DNA from 2 places in the Caulobacter sp. P1_B12_2 genome. Region 2 is predicted to be linked to the other one. Evidence: predicted binding sites of a transcription regulator. Region 2 holds the regulator's gene; the other holds the start of a gene.
The links. Region 2 encodes HrcA, which represses chaperone genes, less so after heat shock. Its sites were predicted from a motif close to GTTAGCANTCNNNNNNNNNGANTGCTAAC; they were not measured.
Positions count from the first base shown of each region.

Region 1: the regulator HrcA is predicted to act here: its motif matches at 1,989-2,017, upstream of groES (co-chaperone GroES).

Region 1 is NZ_JBFTZS010000105.1:7,923-11,322, reverse strand. It holds gene groL (chaperonin GroEL) at 1-1,576, opposite strand, end outside; gene groES (co-chaperone GroES) at 1,638-1,928, opposite strand; gene AC1DZ6_RS08800 (protease inhibitor I42 family protein) at 2,148-2,543, shown strand; gene AC1DZ6_RS08795 (VOC family protein) at 2,543-2,953, shown strand; gene AC1DZ6_RS08790 (DUF4345 family protein) at 2,996-3,400, shown strand, end outside.
Region 2 is NZ_JBFTZS010000183.1:5-3,404, reverse strand. It holds gene AC1DZ6_RS12955 (DUF2975 domain-containing protein) at 1-469, shown strand, start outside; gene AC1DZ6_RS12950 (helix-turn-helix domain-containing protein) at 492-722, shown strand; gene rph (ribonuclease PH) at 825-1,547, opposite strand; gene hrcA (heat-inducible transcriptional repressor HrcA) at 1,671-2,744, shown strand; gene grpE (nucleotide exchange factor GrpE) at 2,752-3,372, shown strand.

The sequences.
Region 1 (3,400 bases), on a different contig from region 2:
GGGCTTCGACGATCGCGGCTTCCGTGGTGATCAGCAGGCCGGCCACCGAGGCGGCGTCCTGCAGAGCGGTGCGGACGACCTTGGCCGGGTCGATGACGCCGTCGGCGATCAGGTCGACATACTGCTCGGTCTGGGCGTTGAAGCCGAAGGTGGCCGAGTCGCTTTCCAGCACCTTGCCGACCACGATCGAGCCTTCGACGCCGGCGTTTTCGGCGATCTGACGGATCGGGGCCTGCAGGGCGCGACGGACGATCGCGATGCCGGCGGTCTGGTCGTCGTTGTCGCCGGTCAGGTTCGCCAGGGCCTTGGAGGCCTTCAGCAGAGCCACGCCGCCGCCCGGGACGATGCCTTCATCGGCGGCCGCGCGGGTCGCGTTGAGGGCGTCGTCGACGCGGTCCTTCTTTTCCTTCACTTCGACTTCGGTCGAGCCGCCGACGCGGATGACGGCAACGCCGCCGGCCAGCTTGGCCAGACGTTCTTGCAGCTTTTCCTTGTCGTAGTCCGACGTGGTGTCTTCGATCTGGCGCTTGATCTGGGTGATGCGCGCTTCGATCGCGGTCTTCTCGCCGACGCCGTCCACGATGGTGGTGTCGTCCTTGGTGATGGTGACCTTCTTGGCCTTGCCGAGCATGTCGAGCGACACGTTCTCGAGCTTGATGCCCAGGTCTTCCGACACGACTTGAGCGCCGGTCAGGATGGCCAGGTCTTCCAGCATCGCCTTGCGACGATCACCGAAGCCCGGGGCCTTCACGGCGGCGACGCGCAGGCCGCCACGCAGCTTGTTGACCACCAGGGTGGCCAGGGCTTCGCCCTCGACGTCCTCGGCGATGATCACCAGCGGACGGCCCGACTGGACGACGGCTTCCAGCACCGGCAGCAGCGGCTGCAGCGAGGACAGCTTCTTTTCGAACAGCAGGATGAGCGGCTCTTCGAGCTGAACTTCCATCTTGTCGGCGTTGGTGATGAAGTATGGCGACAGGTAGCCGCGGTCGAACTGCATGCCTTCGACGACGTCGAGCTCGGTCTCGGCGGTCTTGGCTTCYTCGACGGTGATGACGCCTTCGTTGCCGACCTTGTCCATGGCGCGCGCGATCATGTCGCCCACTTCCTTGTCGCCGTTGGCCGAGATGGTGCCGACCTGAGCGATTTCGGTGTTGGTGGTGACCTTCTTCGACGACGACTTGATCTCGGCGACGACGATGGCGACGGCCTTGTCGATGCCGCGCTTCAGGTCCATCGGGTTCATGCCGGCGGCGACCGACTTGAGGCCTTCTTGCACGATGGCTTGAGCCAGGACGGTGGCGGTGGTGGTGCCGTCGCCGGCCTTGTCGTTGGTCTTCGAGGCGACTTCGCGGATCATCTGCGCGCCGAGGTTCTCGAAGCGGTCAGCCAGTTCGATTTCCTTGGCGACCGAGACGCCGTCCTTGGTCGAGCGCGGGGCGCCGAAGGACTTTTCGATCACGACGTTGCGGCCCTTGGGGCCCAGGGTCACCTTCACCGCGTTGGCGAGGATGTTGACGCCGCGCAGCATCTTGTCGCGCGCGTCCGAGGAGAAATAAACGTCTTTAGCGGCCATGTGTATGAGCCCTTCTAAAAGAGAAACTGGGGTCGAAAGCAGTCAGAGGAGAGAGAGGCGGTTAGGCCTCGATCACGCCCAGGACGTCGCTTTCCTTCATGATCAGCAGGTCTTCACCGTCGACCTTCACTTCGCTGCCCGACCACTTGCCGAACAGGATCTTGTCGCCGGCCTTCAGGTCCAGAGCGACGACGTCGCCCTTGTCGTTACGGGCGCCGGGGCCGACGGCGACGACTTCGCCTTCTTGCGGCTTTTCCTTGGCGGTGTCGGGAATGATGATCCCGCCCTTGGTTTTGGTTTCTTCTTCGACACGCTTCACCAGGACGCGGTCGCCAAGAGGACGAAACTTCATAGGGTCTTCTCCGTCGGGACGGTTAGAATTACGGTTCGTCGGCAAGCGGGGAGCGTCGCTGTTAGCAGTCGCTCCCATCGAGTGCCAACGCCGGGCTGGAGTTAGGACCGGCGGTGTAGGGAGTCAAGGACGACGGCCGCCGATTAGCTGTGGGCGAAACCGCTCCGGACCCCGGTGATCCTCCGGCGGCGGACAGAGATAGGGACGGAAGACGGCGGCATGAAGACGATCCCAAGCCTGGGCCTGATCGCGGCGAGCCTGCTCCTCCTGACCGCCTGCGCCACGCCCGCGCCGACGCCGCTGCGCACGGTGACCGACGTCGACGCCGACGCCGGCGTGGTCGAGCTGGCGCGCGGCCAGGACCTGGAGATCGCCCTGCCGCTGAACGCCGGAACCGGCTACGCATGGCGGCTGGACCACGAGGCCCCGCCCCTGCTGGAAGGCGGCTCCAGCTTCGTGACCGACGCCCGGGCGCCGGGCGCGCCGGTCCGCGCGGTCTACCGCTACACCGCCGCGGCCCGGGGCCAGACCGACCTGGCCTTCACGCTCAAGCGGCCGTGGGAGCCCGACCAGCCCGGCGACCGCAGGGTCGTGTTCCATGTAAGGGTGCGCTGATGATCGATCATATCGGACTGCGAGTCGCCGACCTGGCCAAGTCGAGGGCCTTCTACGACGCGGCGTTCGCGCCCTTGGGCATCGACGTGGTGATGAGCGTCGGCGCGGAGATCACCGGCGGCTCTGAAGTGCTGGGCTACGGCCCCAGCGCCGACGGCCGCGACATCCAGGCCGGCAAGCCCAGCTTCTGGATCGGCGAGGACCAAGCCCTGACCGGCCCCCTGCACATCGCCTTCACGGCCCAGACCCGCGCGGCGGTCGACGCCTTTTACGCCGCCGCCCTCGCGGCTGGCGGCAAGGATAACGGAGCGCCCGGGATTCGGCCGCATTATCACCCCAACTACTATGGAGCTTTCGTGTTCGACCCGGACGGCCGGAATGTCGAAGCCGTTTGCCATGCGCCCGCCTGAGCCGATGAGGATCAGGCGGTTGGAGACCGGACCAGAGTGACGATTTCGAGCTACGGCCTTTCGCTTGTCCTGGCGATGATCGCCTGCGTGATCGGCGGGGTGCTGGGCGGCCTGACCCTGGTCCGGCCCGGCTCTGTGCTGGGGCTGAACGCCCTGGAGGTCGAGGACGACGGCGAGGACGAAACCGTGGGCGAGGATGCTCCGCCCGCCACCAGGGCCCAGATCGACGGAAGGACCGAGGGCCGGGCCCTGGGCGGCCTGCTGATCCTGTCGCACGCCGCCGCGGCCTTGTTCCTGGGCTACCAGTCCCACGTCGGGGCGGCCATGGCCTTCGCCCTGGCCATGGCCTGGATGGGCGCCGCCTTGGGCCGCGCCGTCTCGGCCCTGGTCGACAAGTCCCGGGGCCGCTTCAACCTGGGCAGCCTGGCCTTCGAGGTGATGATCGCG
Region 2 (3,400 bases):
GGGTCTGTGGGTCTGGGTCAGCCTGCTGGCGATCTTCACGGTCGCGGTGCTGCTGCTCAGCTTCAACCCCGAACTGATCACCTCGAAACTGCATATCGGCAGCTCGGTCGACGAGCTGATCAACAAGGGACCGCTGTTCGCGGGCGCTCTGGGCGCCTGGGCGCTGCTGTCCGGCGGCTGGATGGTGATCGTCGAGCGCCTGAGGCGGGTGTTCTCCACCCTGACCGCCGGCGACCCGTTCCATCCCGACAATGTCCGCCGCCTGCGGGTGGTGGGTCTGGTTTTGGCCGCTCTGGAGATCGGCCACTACATCTTCGCCGCCCTGGCCAAGTGGCTGGCGCCGGACACCAAGATCGTCGACGGCTCGTTCAGCCTGAGCGCCTGGTTCCCGGTCCTGGTGGTGTTCGTTCTGGCCGAGGTCTTCCGCGAGGGCGCCCGCCTTCGACGAGAAGCCGAACTGACAATCTGACGACGCGGAGACAAGAAAGATCATGGCCATCCGCGTGCAACTGGATCGCATCCTGCTGGAGCGGCGAATGTCGCTGACCGAGCTGTCGGACCGGGTCGGCGTGACCATCGCCAACCTGTCGATCCTGAAGACCGGCAAGGCCCGCGCCGTGCGCTTCACCACCCTGGACGCCCTGTGCCGCGAGCTGGAGTGCCAGCCGGGGGACCTGATGACCTATGAGCCCGGGCCGGGCGAGGTTCACGAAGAGGACTAGAACCTCTTCTTTTCTAGCACCCACTTTTCAGCCGTCATTCCGGGCACAAGGCCCGGAATGACGGTTAATATTTTTCGTGGCCTAGCTTGAAAGCTAAGCGCCCTACTTGGCCGCCGAAACCGCTTCCCGCTGCTTCACGAACAGCTCGCCGATGCCCTTTTCCGCCAGGGCGAACAGCTGCTCGAACTCGCCGCGGGTGAAGCCGCGCTTTTCGCCGGTGGCCTGGATCTCGACGATGTCGCCGGCGCCGGTGAGCACGAAATTGCTGTCGGCCTCGGCCTGGCTGTCTTCCTCGTAGTCGAGGTCGAGCACCGGGGTGTCCTTGAAGACGCCGCACGAGACGGCGGCCACCTGGCCCACGATCGGGTCGGTCTTCAGCACGCCTTCCTCGATCAGATAGTTGACCGCGAGGCGCAGCGCGACCCAGGCGCCGGTGATGGCGGCGGTGCGCGTGCCGCCGTCGGCCTGGATGACGTCGCAGTCTAGGCTGATCTGGCGCTCGCCCAGGGCCTTCATGTCGACCACGGCGCGCAAGGAGCGGCCGATCAGGCGCTGGATTTCCTGGGTGCGGCCGCTCTGCTTGCCCTGGGCGGCCTCGCGGCGGCCCCGGGTGTGGGTGGCGCGGGGCAACATGCCGTACTCGGCCGTGACCCAGCCGGCGCCCTTGTTGCGCATCCAGCCGGGGACGCTTTCCTCGACCGTGGCGGTGACCAGCACCTTGGTGTGGCCGAAGCTGACCAGGCACGAGCCTTCCGCGTAGCGGTTGACGCCGGTTTCCAGCGTGACTTCGCGCGTTTGGTCGGCGGCGCGTTCGGACGGACGCATGGGAAACTCCAGGGCTTTGCGTGATAGGATGGGGCCGCTTATCCTAGTTAAGACGGGCTCGTCCAATCCCGTTGGCAATCCCGTCGAACCCGAAGTCGCCGTCGCGGCGCATTCGAAGGCTTCATGACACAGCTCTTTTCGGGGTTTTCCGCTCAGACTCCCAGCCTCACGGACCTGGACGCCCGCGCCCGCGACATCTTCCGGCGGGTGGTCGAGTCCTATCTGGAGACCGGCGAACCGGTCGGCTCGCGGACCCTGTCGCGCGACGTGTCGCTGTCAGCGGCCTCGATCCGCAATGTGATGCAGGACCTGGCCCAGCTCGGTTTGCTGGACGCCCCCCACACCAGCGCCGGGCGCATCCCGACCCATGCGGGCCTGCGGATGTTCGTCGACGGCCTGCTGGAGGTGGGCGACATCGGCGAGGAGGAGCGGCGGACCATCGAGTCGCGCCTGTTCGCCCACGGCCGCTCGTTCGAGGACGCGATGGGCGAGGCCAGCGCCATACTGTCGGGCCTGGCCGGCGGGGCCGGCGTGGTGGTCGCCCCGGTCCGCGAGGGCGGGGTCAAGCACGTGGAGTTCGTGTCCCTGGGCGCCGACCAGGCCCTGGCGATCATGGTGTTCGACGACGGCACGGTGGAAAACCGGCTGATGAAGCGCGCGGCCGGCGTCACGCCCGCCTCGCTGCAGGAGGCCTCCAACTTCCTCAACGCCCGTCTGCGCGGCCGCACCCTGAACGAGGCCAAGGTCGAGATGGCGGCGGAGCTGGAGGCGGCCCGGCGTGAACTGGACACCACGGCGGCGCGTTTGGTCGAGGACGGCCTGGCGGCCTGGAGCGGCGGCGACGACGCGGACCGCGCCCTGATCGTTCGCGGCCGGGCCAACCTGCTGGGCGACGCCAGCGCCCGCGAGGATCTGGAGCGCGTGCGGCGATTGTTCGACGATCTGGAGCAGAAGGGTCAGCTGATCGGCCTGCTGGACGACGTGCGGGCCGCCGAGGGCGTGCGCATTTTCATCGGGGCCGAAACGCGACTCTTTTCGCTTTCGGGTTCCTCCCTGATCGCGGCGCCCTATATGACGGGCCGACAGAAGGTGCTGGGAGCGATCGGCGTGATCGGCCCCACCCGCTTAAACTATGCCCGGGTGATCCCGCTGGTGGACTATACCGCCCGCGTGCTCGGCCGGATGATGGACGGATGAGGACTGTATGACCGACGACCAAACGCCGGCCGAGGACGACGTGGCCTTCGAAGCCGACGACGCGTCTCAGGAAATCGAGGCGCTGAAACTGGAAGTGGCCGCCCTGAAGGATCAGGCGCTGCGCTACCTCGCCGACGCCGAGAACACCAAGCGGCGGGCCGAACGCGAGAGCAACGACGCGCGCGCCTATGCGATCCAGAAGTTCGCCCGCGACCTGCTGGGCGTGGCCGACAACCTGTCGCGCGCCACGGCCCTGAGCCCGCGCGACTCGCAGGACCCGGCGGTGACCAACTACATCATCGGCGTCGAGATGACCGAGAAGGAGCTCCTGGGCGCCTTCGAACGCAACGGCCTGAAGAAGATCGACCCGAGCAAGGGCGAGAAGTTCGATCCCCACCTGCATCAGGCGGTGATGGAACAGCCCTCGGACGAGGTCGCGGCCGGCGGCGTCATCCAGGTGCTGCAGGCCGGCTACGAGCTGATGGGCCGCCTGGTCCGCCCAGCCATGGTCGCCGTGGCCGCCAAGGGCTCGACGGCGCCGGGCGCGGCGGCTGAACCGGCCGGAGCCGCCAACCCGTACGCCAGCAACGGCGCGGATACCGGCGGAGCCTTCGACACGAAGGCTTGATTTCTTCACCCTATGAACCGTCATCCCG